DNA from 2 places in the Streptomyces sp. ID05-26A genome. Region 1 is predicted to be linked to the other one. Evidence: riboswitches for the same ligand, from Rfam matches in the RefSeq annotation. Region 1 holds a riboswitch; the other holds the start of a gene.

The links. A riboswitch is a leader RNA that binds a small molecule or an ion and turns the genes downstream of it on or off. The one in region 1 is predicted to bind glycine.
Region 2: linked by a shared signal. The riboswitch ahead of gcvT (glycine cleavage system aminomethyltransferase GcvT) and the one ahead of gcvH (glycine cleavage system protein GcvH) in region 1 are both predicted to bind glycine.

The regions. Positions count from the first base shown of each region.
Region 1 covers NZ_JARAYZ010000001.1:1,150,627-1,158,304, reverse strand. Annotated here, with positions in the region: gene PV646_RS05555 (TetR/AcrR family transcriptional regulator) at 1-433, shown strand, start outside; gene ald (alanine dehydrogenase) at 489-1,601, opposite strand; glycine riboswitch at 1,827-1,919, shown strand; gene gcvH (glycine cleavage system protein GcvH) at 1,981-2,364, shown strand; gene PV646_RS05540 (L-serine ammonia-lyase) at 2,408-3,772, shown strand; gene PV646_RS05535 (winged helix-turn-helix transcriptional regulator) at 3,774-4,127, opposite strand; gene PV646_RS05530 (TVP38/TMEM64 family protein) at 5,476-6,126, opposite strand; gene PV646_RS05525 (hypothetical protein) at 6,197-6,601, shown strand; gene PV646_RS05520 (ABC1 kinase family protein) at 6,598-7,678, opposite strand, start outside.
Region 2 covers NZ_JARAYZ010000001.1:221,369-229,046, reverse strand. Annotated here, with positions in the region: gene PV646_RS01150 (acetyl-CoA C-acetyltransferase) at 1-466, opposite strand, end outside; gene PV646_RS01145 (GNAT family N-acetyltransferase) at 522-956, opposite strand; gene PV646_RS01140 (acyl-CoA dehydrogenase family protein) at 1,063-2,199, shown strand; gene PV646_RS01135 (CaiB/BaiF CoA transferase family protein) at 2,196-3,320, shown strand; gene PV646_RS01130 (hypothetical protein) at 3,656-3,835, shown strand; gene PV646_RS01125 (transcriptional regulator) at 4,000-4,491, shown strand; gene PV646_RS01120 (hypothetical protein) at 4,590-4,958, shown strand; gene PV646_RS01115 (DUF3817 domain-containing protein) at 4,973-5,275, shown strand; glycine riboswitch at 5,321-5,411, shown strand; glycine riboswitch at 5,412-5,503, shown strand; gene gcvT (glycine cleavage system aminomethyltransferase GcvT) at 5,600-6,694, shown strand; gene glyA (serine hydroxymethyltransferase) at 6,708-7,678, shown strand, end outside.

The DNA of each region.
Region 1 (7,678 bases):
CGAGACCGGCTGGGAGACCGCGGTGCGCGCGATGATGCGCGAGCTGCGTCAGCTCGCGCTCAGGCACCCGTGGTGGATCCGCGGGATCGGGGAGTACAACACCATCGGCCCGAACGCGGTGGCGTACGCGGACGCCATGTTCGGGCCGATGCTGCACGCCGGACTGTCGACCGTGGCCGCGGCCCAGTCGATCTCCGCGGTGGGCAGCTACGTCAACGGGTACGCGATCGCCGAGGTCAACTTCATCGGGCGCGGTGGGATGGACTCGCCGCCACCGGACATGGACAAGATCGCCGACCTCTACCGGGACAAGCACCCCCGGTACGTCGCGATGCTGGACGAGCCGGACCTGTGGACGCTCGAAGGCCAGTTCGAGTTCGGACTGGACTGCGTGATCGCCGGTATCAAGGCCCAGGTCGCGGCCCTCAGATAGGCGAAACCCCCGCAGCGATTCACGCGTGCGGGGGCCTCATTCATTCAGTTGGCTTTCAGACCACGCTCTCGAGCGGGGTGTGCGGCAGACCGGTCGCCTCGGCCACCGGGCCGTTGGTCAGCTGACCGGCGTGGACGTTGAGACCCAGGGCCAACGAACGGTCGTCCTTCAGCGCCTGCGTCCAGCCCTTGTCGGCCAGCGCGACCGCGTACGGCAGCGTCACGTTGGTCAGCGCGTAGGTCGAGGTGCGCGGGACGGCGCCCGGCATGTTCGCGACGCAGTAGAACACCGAGTTGTGGACCTCGTAGGTCGGCTCGGCGTGCGTGGTGGCGCGGGAGTCCTCGAAGCAGCCGCCCTGGTCGATCGCGATGTCGACGAGCACCGAACCCGGCTTCATGTCCGCGACGAGCGCGTTCGACACGAGCTTCGGGGCCGCGGCACCGGGGACGAGCACGGCGCCGATGACCAGGTCGGCCTCGCGGACGGCCTGCTCCACCGAGAACGCGTTCGAGGCCAGCGTGCGCAGACGGCCCTGGAACTGGGCGTCGATCTGGCGCAGGCGGTCGACGTTGGTGTCGAGGATCTGCACGTCCGCGCCCATGCCGACGGCGATGGTGGCGGCGTTGACGCCGGCCACGCCGCCGCCGATGACGACCACGCGGGCCGGGGCGACACCGGGGACGCCGCCGGGCAGCACACCGCGGCCGCCGGAGGGCTTCATCAGCGAGAACGCGCCGACCTGCGGGGCCAGGCGGCCCGCGACCTCGGACATCGGGGCGAGCAGCGGCAGCGAGCGGTTCGGCAGCTGCACGGTCTCGTAGGCGATGGCCGTGGTGCCGGACGCGAGCAGCGCCTCGGTCAGCGGCTTGTCGGCGGCGAGGTGCAGGTAGGTGAAGAGGGTCTGACCGGCGCGCAGACGCGGGTACTCCTCGGCGATCGGCTCCTTGACCTTGAGGACCAGGTCACCCTCGGCCCACACGTCGTCGGCGGTCGCGAGGATCTTGGCGCCCGCGGCGAGGTACTCCTCGTCGGTGATCGCGGAACCGAGACCGGCGCCCTGCTCGACGTAGACGTCGTGCCCGCGGCTGGTCAGCTCGTGCGCACCGGCGGGGGTGAGAGCGACGCGGTACTCGTGGTTCTTGATCTCGCGGGGAACAGCGATCCGCACGATGACTCCTCCGTTCGGTGGCCTACATCTCATAATGTGGGCCAGTCGCAAGGTCATGTCACTGTGCGGGTAGCACTATCTGCCACCCCTCCTTTTGTTCACTTGGGACAGAGCGACCTGAGGCTCGTTCGCGTTCCGCCTGACCGTTCCGCGTTGACACTCGGCGGGGACCGCACATAGCGTTCGGCCCGGACAACTGAACACCGGCCGCGGCGCGCGAGCGCCAGAACCCGCGTGGGAGAGACCTCGACGAACCGGTCGGGGCGCCGAAGGGGCAAGCTCCCGCACACTCTCAGGCAGCAAGACCACTCGGGGTAGGCAACTCTGCACGGCGGAGGGGGCGCAAGTTTCCTGATCCGTCACAGCCAGAGGAGTCGCCGTGGAGTTCCCCGAGAACCTGCTCTACACCGTCGAGCACGAGTGGGTCGACTGGACGCCGGGCACCCAGGACCCGCTGACCTGCGGAATCACCGAGTACGCCGCCGACGCTCTCGGCGACATCGTGTACATCCAGCTGCCCGAGGTCGGCGCCAAGGTCGTCACCAACGAGGTCTGCGGCGAACTGGAGTCCACCAAGTCCGTCAGCGACCTGTTCTCGCCCGTCACCGGTGAGGTGCTCGAGGTCAACAGCGCCGTCGTGGACGACCCGGCGGTCGTGAACAGCGACCCGTACGGCGCCGGCTGGCTCTTCAAGGTCCGCGTGGACTCGGCCGAGAACCTGCTCACGGCGGCGAAGTACGCCGAGCTCACCAAGTCCGACTGACATGGGCCTGACTGACCGCTCCACCACCACGAAGGACTGATCAGTGGCGATCAGCGTTTTCGACCTCTTCTCCGTCGGCATCGGACCGTCCAGCTCCCACACGGTCGGCCCGATGCGCGCGGCCGCGATGTTCGTGGACAAGCTCGGCCCACACGTGTCCTCAGTGGACCGCGTGCACGTCGAGCTGTTCGGCTCGCTCGGCGCCACCGGACACGGCCACGGCAGCCCCAAAGCCGTGTTCCTGGGCCTCGAAGGCAACCTTCCGGAAGAAGTCGATCCCACGGCGGCGGCCCACCGCGTCGAGGAGATCGTCTCCAGCGGACGGCTGAAGCTCGGCGGCGCGCACGAGATCGACTTCGTGCACGACCGCGACCTCGTCATGCACCGCCGCAAGTCACTCCCGTTGCACCCCAACGGGATGAGCTTCGAGGCGTTCGCAGGTGGCAAGTCCGTCGAGCACGCCGTCTACTACTCGATCGGCGGCGGTTTCGTCGTCGACGAGAACGCGTCGGGCACCGACCGGATCAAACCCGACTCGACGCCGTTGGCGCACCCGTTCCTGACCGGCGACCAGCTCCTCGCGCGCTGCCGCGAGACCGGCCTGTCGATCAGCGAGATCATGATGGCCAACGAGCTGTCGTGGCGCACGGAAGCCGAGGTCCGCGAAGGACTTCTGCACATCTGGCACGTCATGCAGGAGTGCGTCGAACGCGGCTGCACCGAGCACGGCATCCTGCCCGGCGGCCTGAAGGTCCGCCGCCGCGCCGCCGAGATGCGCAAGTCCCTGCAGGGCGAGCACTTCGTCACCGACCCGCTGAGGGTCATGGACTGGGTGACGCTCTTCGCGCTGGCCGTCAACGAGGAGAACGCGGCGGGCGGCCGTGTCGTCACCGCACCGACCAACGGCGCGGCCGGCATCGTCCCGGCGGTCCTGCACTACTACACGAAGTTCGTGCCGGGAGCGTCCGACGACGGCGTGGTCAGGTTCCTGCTGACCGCGGGCGCGATCGGCGTGCTGTTCAAGGAGAACGCGTCGATCTCCGGCGCCGAGGTCGGCTGCCAGGGCGAGGTCGGCTCGGCCTGCTCGATGGCCGCCGGCGGTCTCGCCGAGGTCCTCGGCGGCACCCCAGAACAGGTCGAGAACGCCGCCGAGATCGCCATGGAGCACAACCTCGGGCTGACGTGCGACCCGATCGGCGGCCTGGTGCAGATCCCGTGCATCGAACGCAACGCCGTCGCGTCCATCAAGGCCATCACGGCCGTGCGCATGGCTTTGCGGGGCGACGGCTCGCACTTCGTGTCGCTGGACAAGGTCATCAAGACCATGCGGGACACCGGCAAGGACATGTCGGTGAAGTACAAGGAGACGGCACGCGGCGGCCTCGCCGTGAACGTCATCGAGTGTTAGGTCAGCGGGCGTCGTAGGCGGCCTGAGCCGCCAGCACGTCCGGCATGCGCGCCTCCAGCAGGTGGATGAGCGCGAGCAGCCTGTCCGCCGTCTCGCGCCCGAGCGGCGTCAGGCTGTAGTCGACGCGCGGCGGGTTCGTGTTCTGGGCTTCCCGGTGCACGAGCCCGTCGCGTTCGAGCGCCTGCAACGTCTGGGACAGCATCTTCTCGCTGACCCCGTCGACGCGGCGGCGCAGCTCGTTGAAGCGCAGCGGACCGTCCACGAGCACGCCCAGCGTCAGGCCGCCCCACCTGCCCGTGACGTGCTCCAGCGTCGGACGCGAGGGGCACGCCTTCGCGAACACGTTGTACTCCATCGGCAAAGCATACCCTGAGATAGCGCTAACCAGGAGTTAGTGTCACCTCGGGGTATGCGGTGATCGGAACGGCTCGTCGACGCTCGGCGGGCCGTGCGCACCTTGGTCGCGGGGTCGGCTGGAGAATCGGTCGCGGATGAACACGCCGTTGTATCTGCGGAACACTTGGCCAGGGTTGGCCGAGTGCTGATCACACTGCGGTCAGCCACCCGTTGGCAACTAACATGACCAGGTCGGCTACCGTTGGTCTTGAATTCCTGGTGTAGCTGACGGCTACTTCTTCGAAATCGATCCGCCGTCGGCACTCTTGATCTCGGGGGCGCGTAACTTCATGCGTACCTCGCACGCGCGTTCTAATCCTGTTTCTGGCGTCCAAGTCGGTGTGGGCTAATGGTTCAATACGCCTTGTAACCTTCGTTGTCGTGACTTCGGGCTACGTGTGGAGTTGTTCGTCCCCTTCTGACGAAGGATTGGTCCTTGCCCGCTCCCCGTGCCGATCCACATCCATGCGAACACTGTGAGACGACGACGCGCAACCCGCGTTTCTGTAGCAATGCCTGTCATCTCAGTGGTACCCAGGAGCAGCGATCGGCACGACTGCGCAAGCCTCGGTCAACGTGCCCTCAGTGCGGAGTCGGCGCCGTCACCAGGGGTGCGAAGGCGTGTAGTCGACCGTGTTCAGACGCGATGCGCCGTCGTCAGCCCGACCAATGCCGCCGATGCGAATCGCGCGAGCGGGTCGGGAGCCGCCGTGGAGGACCGTACTGCTCATGGGCATGTTTCGACGAAGGCCGATATGACCGCACGGGCTCTTTCGCCAGGTGGATCGCAGCGTGGACCTCAGGTCAGGTCTCAGGGACGACTGAGGACGGGAGACCCGACGACAGGGTGCGGCAAGCCCTTGTGTTCCTTCGCGGGCAGCAGTGCGAGGAATGCAAGTGGGCCGAGGTCAACCCGGCCAGTGGACGAGTTCCACTGCACGTCGATCACATCACAGGTGGCCGAAAGAGGAACCGGCCGCACGAGGTGCGGCTGCTGTGCCCCAACTGCCACTCGTTGACTACCAACTACCAGCACCTCAACAACCCTGCCGTCGCACCGGTTCGCGCGCGACAAAGCCGGAGGTATCGAGAAATCTGGCTAGGCGCGACCCCGGAGGCGTTCGTTCAGCCGTGACGTTGCGATTGTCGCGAACAGCACGCCAGCCGCGAGGGTCGCCGAGCCACATATGAACTCTCGTGTACCCGAGGTCAAGGTGTGAACGGGTTGTGCTCCCGGTTGCAGTTCGGTCAACCCTCTGCTGCGCACCGGGCGCTCATTCATACAACCACGCCGTGCAAAGGGTTCTCTAAGGCGCCGCCTTCACGAGCCGGCGCAGCAGGTAGAAGAGGCCGACCGTCAGCAGGAATCCGACGGCGCTGATCATCACGATCTGCTCGACGGTGTCCGCCTGCGACCCCGCGAACACGTAGGCGGCGCAGATCGGCAGGGTGCCGATGAGCGTGAACGACATGAAGGTCCGGAACGACACCCTGGACACCCCGGCGGACACCGACACGGTCTCCGCCATCATCGGGATGCCGCGTGCCACTCCGAAGAACCAGGGCCCGAACTGACGGCCCCAGCGCCGCATCTCGGTCAGTTCCTCGATGGTCACCACCCGCCGCACCAGCCACGGGCCCGCGAACCGGCCCAGGGCGTACCCTGCGGCAGAGGAACCCAGGGATCCGACGACCGCGAGTGCCAGCCCGAAAGGCAGGCCGAGTGCCGTTCCGGCCAGCACGATGAGCGGAGTGGACGGCACGGGCAGCAGCACGTCCACGACGAGCAGGCCGAAGATCGCCGCCGCCGCCCACACCGGGTCGATGCCGCGCACCCACGCGACGACCCCGTCGAAGTCGATGAGGTCCAGTGCCTCGAACACGATCCAGCTCAGCAGGACGAAGCCGAGCACGACGGCCGGTATCCACTTCCACCGAACGCCCGTCTCATAACTCATCGGGTGATGGTCGCCCACGTCGATCCGCCGGACAATCCGCCAGTGGCGCAGGTTCCGCGAAGGGACACTCATGAGTGACGATCTCGTGCCTTTTCTGGGGCACTGGGTGCTCGACCCGGCACGCTCCGCGTACACCGGCGGCACACCGCCGCGCAGCGGTCACTACGACCTGAGGCTCGAGCACGACAGGCTGGTCGTCACCATCGAGGGCGTGCTGGGGTCCGGCGACCCGATCCGCACCGGGTACACATTGGACCTGTGGCAGGACACGCCGATGAGCGTCGGCCACGTGGACCGCGTGCGCACGGTCGTGGAACCACGCCGCTTCTGCACGATCGCGTACGCGGGGTCGCAAGCGGTTGCGCGCGCCTGGCGGGTGCTCGGCCACCTCAACGAGATGACGGTCGTCCAGTCCGCTCCGGACGTGTTCGGGGTGTGGCGGGACGACGTCTCCGTCTACCGCCGGCAGTTCTAGTGGCGCGGTCTGAGCACCGTGACGACGACACGCAGCCCGAGCAGCACCGCGATGATCAGCAGGTTGTAGCCGAGCACCTGGTGCAGCCCGACGTCCGCCGCGATCTGCGGGCCGCCGGTCGACCCGAGCAGCAGCACCGCCATCACCCCGGCGGTCGCGCCCAGCGCGGTCAGCATCACCTGGTGCAGCAGGCCCGTGATGAACGACCGGTCGCGCTCGTCCGCGAACAGCCTCATCGACATGCTCAGCCGGCCCTGCTCCACCGCCCCGGTGATCCGGTCGATCCGCCGCGGCAGCCGGCGCAGCATCGGCAGCACGGCCTGCAGTTCCTCGGCCACGGTCCGCTGCACCGACTCCGGGGTGAGCCGTTGGGAGATCTGCTCGGCGGCGAACGACCGCGACTCCACGACGATGTTGAAGCCCGGAGCGAGCGTCGCCAGGGTGCCCTCCAGCGTCGCCAGGGCCCGGAACACGGCCGCGATCTCCGGCGGGATGCTCAGGCCGAACCGCGACACGATCAGGAACAGGTCGCCGAACATCTCCACGTCCGGGCGCATGCCCGCGCCGAGGTGCCGGGCCATGAACTGTCCGAGCGTGCGCTCCAGCCGTTGCTCGTCGATGTCCTCGGGCCGTGAGGTGAGTTCCAGCAACGCGTCCGTGAGGCCCGCCGGATCGCTGCGGTCGATCGCCAGCAGCAGGCGTTGCAACGCCGAGCGCAGCGCGGAGTCGATCCGCCCGACCGAGCCGAAGTCGAGCAGGCCGAGGCGTCCGTCGGCGAGCAGCAGCACGTTGCCGGGGTGTGGATCGGCGTGGAAGACGCCGTCGAGCATCACCTGGCGCAGCACGAACCGCAGCAGGGTGCGCGCGAGGCCCTCGTTCTCCTCGGCGCCGCGCAACGGCACGCCGTCGAGGCGGTCCATCACGAGCACGCGGGACGTCGAGAAGTGGACGTGGGGCAGTCCGACCGACGAGTCCGACGCCGCGGCCACGGTCGTGATGTTGCGGGCCTCGATCTTGAAGTCGAGTTCCTCGCGCAACGCGGCGGCGAACCCGGCGGCCAGGTCGCGGACACCCAGC
Region 2 (7,678 bases), 930 kb from region 1:
TCGCGATCAGGTCGGCCGAGACGCCCTGCGGCACGAACGACAGGTCGAAGTTCGTCTGCGGGTCGATCGCCCACGCGCCGCCGTCGGAGCCCATCGGCACGCGCGACATCGACTCGACGCCGCCCGCGACCACCAGGTCCTCGAACCCGGACGCGACCTTGGCCGCGGCGAGGTTCACGGATTCCAGGCCGGACGCGCAGAAGCGGTTGAGCTGCACCCCGGCGGGACGCTGGTCCCACCCGGCGGCCAGCACCGCGGTCCGGGCGATGTCGCCGCCCTGCTCACCGAGCGGGGACACCACGCCGAGCACGACGTCGTCCACCGCGGAGGTGTCGAGGGAGTTGCGTTCGGACAGCGCGCGCAGCACACCGGCGGCCAGCTCGACGGGCTTGACGCTGTGCAGCGACCCCCGCTTCCCCTTGCCGCGCGGCGTGCGCACCGCGTCGAAGATCAAGGCTTCGCTCATGGCACCACGCTAGGCCCGCGCGTGAGAGCTGGCCATGACCGTGAAGGGTGACCGATTAGCTCACCACGAACTCCATGTGCTCCGGCTCGTCGGCGTCGACGAACCCGAGCCGCTTGTAGAGGCGCCGGGCCGGTTCGTTGTCGTCGTACACGCGCAGCCGCACGACCTTCCAGCCCTCTTCGGCCGCCTTCGCCAGCACGGCGTTCACCAGCGCCTCCCCGACGCCGCGCCCGCGGTGCGAGGACCGCACCCACATCGAGTACAGCTCCAGGCCGGTCGGCTTGGAGTCCGCCCCGACCAGCCCGGCGGGTTCCGGGGCGAGCGCCACGAACTTCAGGCCGCGCTCGACGGACTCCCGCCAGTCGTCCTCGGTGAACGCCTGCTCGCGGACCAGCGTCGAGCCGAACCCGTCGGGGTCGCTGGCCAGCGCTTCCAGGCGGACGTCGCGCCAGAGCGCCCAGTCGTCCGGCATGACCTGGTGGATCTGCATACCGAGCAGTCTGACCGAACGGGGTGGGAATTTCGCTCAGTTTTCTCCGGCTCCACAGGCGCGGCGGTCATGGCGTGGATCACCGCCCGGTGGTTTCGTGGACCGCATGGCTGAGCGTCGATCGCGGTGGATGGACAGCGACCTGGACCAGTTGCGCCAGCTCGCGCGCACGTTCTTCGAGAAGGAGGTCACGCCGAACGTCGAACGCTTCGCCGAGCAGAAGCAGGTCGACCGGGAGCTGTGGACCAAGGCCGGTGAGCTCGGGCTGCTGTGCCTGAGCATCCCCGAGGAGTACGGCGGCGGTGGCGGCACGTTCGCGCACGAGGCCGTGCTGCTGGAGGAACAGGCACGGGCAGGCGACAGCGCGTGGGGCAACAGCGTCCACAGCGGCATCGTGGCCCACTACCTCAACTCCTACGGCACCGAGGAGCAGAAGCGGCGCTGGCTGCCGAAGCTCGCGTCCGGCGAGCTCGTCGGCGCGATCGCCATGACCGAACCCGGTGCGGGGTCCGACCTGCAGGGCATCCGGACGAAGGCGATCCGAGAGGGCGACGAGTACGTCATCAACGGCTCGAAGACGTTCATCACCAACGGCGTGCACGCCGAACTGGTGATCGTCGTGGCCAAGACCGACCCGGCGCAGGGCGCCACCGGCATCTCGCTGCTGGTCGTGGAGAACGACATCCGGCGCGGCCGCGTGCTCGACAAGGTCGGCATGAAGGGCCAGGACACCGCCGAGCTGTTCTTCGACGACGTCCGCGTGCCCGCCGCGAACCTGCTCGGCGGGCAGGAGGGCCTCGGGTTCGTCCAGCTCATGCAGCAGCTGCCGCAGGAACGCCTGATCATCGGCGTCTGCTGCATCGCGGGCATCGAGGCGGCCGTCGACCTCACGCTGAAGTACGTGAAGGAGCGCACGGCGTTCGGCAAGGAGCTGATCAAGTTCCAGAACACCCGCTTCAAGCTCGCCGAGTGCGCCACCGAGGCGTCGGTGACCAGGGCGTTCATCGACGAGTGCATCGAGAAGCACCTGAAGGGCGAGCTGGACGTCCCGACCGCCGCGATGGCGAAGTGGTGGGCCAGCGACCGGCTGAGCAAGGTCGTCGACGAGTGCGTGCAGCTCTTCGGCGGCTACGGCTACATGAACGAGTACCCGATCGCACGTGCCTGGTCCGACGCCCGCGTGCAGCGGATCTACGGCGGGACGAACGAGATCATGAAGGAAATCATCGCGAGGTCCTTGTGAGCGGCCCTCTCGCGGGACTGCGCGTCGTCGAGCTCGCGGGCCTCGCGCCCGCGCCGTTCGGCTGCATGGTGCTCGCCGACCTGGGCGCGGACGTGGTCCAGGTGCACAAGCCGGGGAGCCGCTCGACCGTCCCCGGCGACTTCCTGGGCCGCAACCGGCGTTCGATCGCCGTCGACACCCGCAGGCCCGAGGGCGCCGAGTTGGTGTTGCAGCTGGTCGAACGCTCGGACGTGCTGATCGAGGGCTTCCGGCCGGGCGTCACCGAACGGCTGGGCATCGGCCCGGCGCAGTGCCTGGCCCGCAATCCGCGCCTTGTATACGGACGCATGACCGGCTGGGGCCAGGACGGGCCCCTGTCGGACCGCGCCGGCCACGACATCAACTACATCGCCGTCGCGGGGGCGCTGGAGCCTCTCGGACGGGCCGGTGGGCCGCCGTCGTTCCCGATCAACCTGCTCGGCGACTTCGGTGGGGGAGGGCTGCTGCTGGCCCTCGGCGTGCTCGCGGCGCTGTACGAGAGGGAACGCTCCGGGCGCGGCCAGGTCGTCGACGCGGCCATGGTCGACGGGGCGGCGTTGCTGACGACGTTCCTGCACGGGATGCGGTCCGCGGGCATGTGGCAGGGCGGGCGCGGCGAGAACATGCTCGACGGTGGAGTGCCGTTCTACGACGTCTACGAGGCCGCCGACGGCAAGTACGTGGCCATCGGCGCGCTGGAGGAGAAGTTCTACGCCGACCTGGTCCGCGTGCTGGGACTCGAGGACGCACCGTCGCGCAACGACCCGGCGAACTGGCCTGAGCTGCGGGAACACATCGCGGCGGCGGTGAAGACCCGGCCGCGCGACGAGTGGGCGGACCTGGCCGAGAGCACGGACGCGTGCCTGGCTCCGGTGCTGACGCCCGCCGAGGCGGCGCATCACCCGTACAACGCAGCCCGCGACACTTTCGTGGACGTGTCCGGTTCACCGCACCCGGCGCCGGCACCTCGCTTCGACCGCACCCCGGCGGGCGTTCCCACGGCTCCGGTTTCGACCGGGACGAACACCGGGGAAGTGCTTGCCGACATGGGTGTGGCAGAGGCTCGAATTACAGAACTGCGGCGGTCTGGAGTAATTGGATAATGCTCTGGAGCGCATTAATTGCGCCACGAAGGCGTGACGGTGCGTGATGGGGGACGATCGGCATCCGGGTGAGGCCCGGTGCAACAGTCTCTCTTCCAAGCTGTGGGATGTGAGGGAGTCCGTGTTCACCTCGTGCCCAGGACATCGGCGCTGTTGAAGCCCCTCTTTAGCCGCCATTCGGGTGACGTTGGCCGCTGTGCAGGCGTGCGCCGCTGGCAGAACCTGGGAGGAGTTTGGCGTGGTCGTTGTTCATCGGCCGGGTGAATGAGGGACCATGACGGGTGACACGGGCGGTCAGCCGCCCGACGGTGAACCACACGGACGGAGAGGTACCTGTGAACCTCAAGAAGGTGCTAGTGCTGGCGGGCGTCGCGCTGGTGCTGTTCCTCCTGATCACCCAGCCCGAGCAGTCCGCTTCGGCGGTCCAGCAGGTCCTCGGCTGGCTGCGTCAGGGCGCGGAGTCGATCATCACCTTCATCAGGAGCCTCTTCGGGACGGCCACCCCGCTCAGCTAGTGACGGACGGTGATCCTCGGCCATCTGCGTTGAGCCGGATGGGTGGAATGAGGCCAATCACGCACTGGTAACGGGTGTTCTGGTGATTCAGGGTCTGGCGATTGTCAGACCTACCGAATACCTTCCGCTGCAATGGCCGATCCCCGACCGACGAGGAGGCACATATGGTCGAGGACTCCGGGGTCCACGAGCTGTTGCAGCAGTGGGCGGCTGAACGGTCTGATGACGCAGAGATGCAGGAGGTGAACCGGATCAAGAACGCGTGGCTCGCGGAGGCTCCCCCCTCGGCGCCAGGCATCCCCGTGCAGCGGGGAGGCAGGAGTGGGTCGCGTGGCTTGGTCAAGGTCGACTCGGCGGATCCGGCCTACGTGGCCGCGATGCGCAAGCGGGCGCCGGAGGCACCCGAGGCACTGCTCGCCGCCGCGGCGAGCTACTGGCAGCTGGTGGGCGACGTCGCCGAGGCCGAGCAGTGGTGGGACGCGGGCATCAGCCCGTTGGACCAGCGCGCGCTCGACTACCGCGCGGCCGGCCTGTCTCCTGCCGATCTCGGGAGGCGCCTGGGACCGATGACGGTTCTCCAGCACCTTCGTCGTGGCTCCGCTGCGGCCTGGTGTGTTGCTCGTCTGCAGAGGCAGCGCCGGGACGGCGTGGCGTAGAAGCGGAACGGGCTGTCGGAGGCGGCAGCCCTGTATCCACTTCTTCCCCTCAAGGGCGGCCTCCTGACTGGAGGCCTCACCCAAGTACTCTGGAGGTCGTGCGCGGCCTCCTTACTCCCCAACGTGTGCTGATCGCGTTCGCCTGTCTGGCGGCGCTGGTCGCCTGTTGCGGGCTCGCGTGGTGGCAGTGGCAGCGCTTCGAGTCCGCCAGCGGCACGTTCCAGAACCTCGGGTACGTGCTCCAGTGGCCGCTCTTCGGCCTCTTCCCCCTCTTCATGGTGTGGCGGTTCCGCCGTCTGGCGCGTGAGCGTCGTGACGAGGAGCCGGTTGCGCCTGCTCCACGCCCGGTGGCTACCGTTGTCGCCGTCAAACCCGCGCCTGTCGAGCACCTCGACGATGACGAAGACGCGGAGCTCGCGGCCTACAACCGCATGCTCGCGGACCTCAACGCGCGGGACGGTCGTTGAGCGAAGGCGGGCAGATGAAGGGTGCGTTGACCCGGTTCAGGGTCATGGCTTACGTGGTCGGAGTCTTCCTGCTGCTGCTGGTCGTGGCGATGGTGCTCAAGTACGCCGCGGACATGGGTGGCGCGATGAAGGTCGTCGGCCCGATCCACGGCTTCCTCTACGCCATCTACCTGGTGATTTCGGTCGACCTGGCGCTCAAGCTGCGCTGGTCGATCAAGGGCACCCTGCTGGTCCTGATCGCCGGCACGATCCCGTTCCTGTCCTTCTGGGCGGAGCGCAAGGTGGTCGAGAAGACTGCGCAGGGCGTGCCGCTGTGACGTTTGGCCTGCTAGCGTCTGGGGCTACCAACTGAACACGGCCGTCGATGTCGCGCGGGAGAGCTCCCTTGAGTGGGAGCACCGTAGGAGCAACTCCTCCCCGGAATCTCTCAGGTACAGGTACCGCGCGACGCAGGCAACTCTGAAAAGCAGGCTGCTCGGCAGCCTCGCCCACGGTGCAAACCACTGCGGTGGTGAAGCTCTCAGGCTCATGACAGAGGGGGAGGCTCGCTCTAGTGAGGAGTCTCCGATGGACCGTGTCATTCTTCTGATGCCTCAGCCGGCCGCGTCCGGCCCTTTGGCGCACCCTGGAGGAGCGTTCTGATGTCCCGCCTCACGCCTCTGAACGCCGAGCACGAGCAGCTCGGCGCGATGTTCACCGACTTCGCGGGCTGGCGGATGCCGCTGCGCTACTCGTCCGAACTCGCGGAGCACCACGCGGTGCGCACGTCCGCGGGCCTGTTCGACCTCACGCACATGGGTGAGATCGTGCTGACCGGTCCGCAGGCGGGGGAGGCCCTCGACTTCGCGCTCGTCGGCCACATCTCGGCGCTGGCCGTCGGCAAGGCCCGCTACACGATGATCACGCAGGCCGACGGCGGCGTGATCGACGACCTGATCGTGTACCGCCTGGGCGACCAGGAGTTCATGGTCGTCGCGAACGCCTCCAACGCTTCAGTGGTGGCTGAAGCACTGGTCGAGCGCGCCGCGGACTTCGACACCGTGGTGACCGACAAGTCCACGGACTACGCGCTGATCGCCATCCAGGGCCCCAAGTCGGTCGAGATCCTCTCCGGCCTGACCGACACGGACCTCGCGACGGTCAAGTACTACGCCTCGTACCCGTCCACGGTGGCCGGTGTCGACGCGCTGCTGGCCCGCACCGGCTACACCGGCGAGGAGGGCTTCGAGCTGTTCGTCGCGCCCGCCGACGCGCCGGCCGTCTGGGCGGCGCTGCTGACCGCGGGTGAGGCGCACGAGCTCAAGCCGTGCGGTCTCGGCTGCCGCGACACGTTGCGCCTCGAAGCCGGGATGCCGTTGTACGGCAACGAGCTCACCACGTCGCTGACGCCGTACAACGCGAACCTGGGCCGCGTCGTGAAGCTCGACAAGCCGGGTGACTTCGTGGGTCGCGACGCGCTGACCAAGGTCGCCGAGTCCGGTGTGGATTCGGTCCTGGTCGGACTGAAGACCCCCGAGCGCCGTGCCCCGCGCCACGGGTACGCGGTGCTGAACGGCGACGAGGTCGTGGGCGAGGTGACGTCGGGCGCGCTGTCCCCGACCCTCGGCTACTCCGTCGCCATGGCCTACGTGACGAAGGCCAGTGCCGAGCCGGGCACCCAGTTGCTGGTGGACGTCCGCGGCAAGAAGCAGCCGGTCGAGGTCGTCGCACTTCCGTTCTACAAGCGCGCCAAGTAGGGAGATCTTCCAGATGTCCGACCAGTTCAACGCTTCCCTCGCGGAGTACGACCCCGAGGTGGCCGAGGCCGTTGCGGCCGAGCTGGCTCGCCAGCAGGGCACGCTCGAGATGATCGCCTCGGAGAACTTCACGCCCGTCTCGGTGCTGCAGGCACAGGGCTCGGTGCTGACGAACAAGTACGCCGAGGGCTACCCCGGCCGCCGCTACTACGGCGGCTGCGAGCACGTGGACGTCGTCGAGCGCCTCGCCATCGAGCGGATCAAGTCGCTCTTCGGCGCCGGCTTCGCGAACGTCCAGCCGCACTCGGGCGCGCAGGCCAACGCGGCCGCGATGTTCGCGCTGCTCCAGCCCGGTGACACGATCCTGGGTCTGGACCTCGCGCACGGCGGTCACCTGACGCACGGCATGCGGATCAACTTCTCCGGCAAGCTCTACAACGTCGTGCCGTACCACGTCGCGGACTCCGACGGCCGCGTCGACATGGCCGAGGTCGAGCGCCTTGCGCAGGAGCACCGGCCGAAGCTGATCGTCGCGGGCTGGTCCGCCTACCCGCGTCAGCTGGACTTCGCCGAGTTCCGCCGCATCGCGGACTCGGTCGAGGCCTACCTGATGGTCGACATGGCGCACTTCGCCGGCCTCGTGGCCGCCGACCTGCACCCGTCGCCCGTGCCGCACGCGCACGTCACGACGACCACGACCCACAAGACCCTCGGCGGTCCCCGTGGCGGCGTGATCCTGTCGAACGAGGCCGACATCGCCAAGAAGATCAACTCGGCGGTGTTCCCCGGTCAGCAGGGCGGCCCGCTGGAGCACGTGATCGCGGCGAAGGCGGTGGCGTTCAAGCACGCCGCGTCGCCCGAGTTCGCGGACCGCCAGCGCCGCACGCTCGAAGGTTCGCGGATCCTGGCCGAGCGCCTGTCGCAGGCGGACGTCGCCGCTGCGGGCGTGAAGGTGCTGACCGGCGGCACGGACGTGCACCTGGT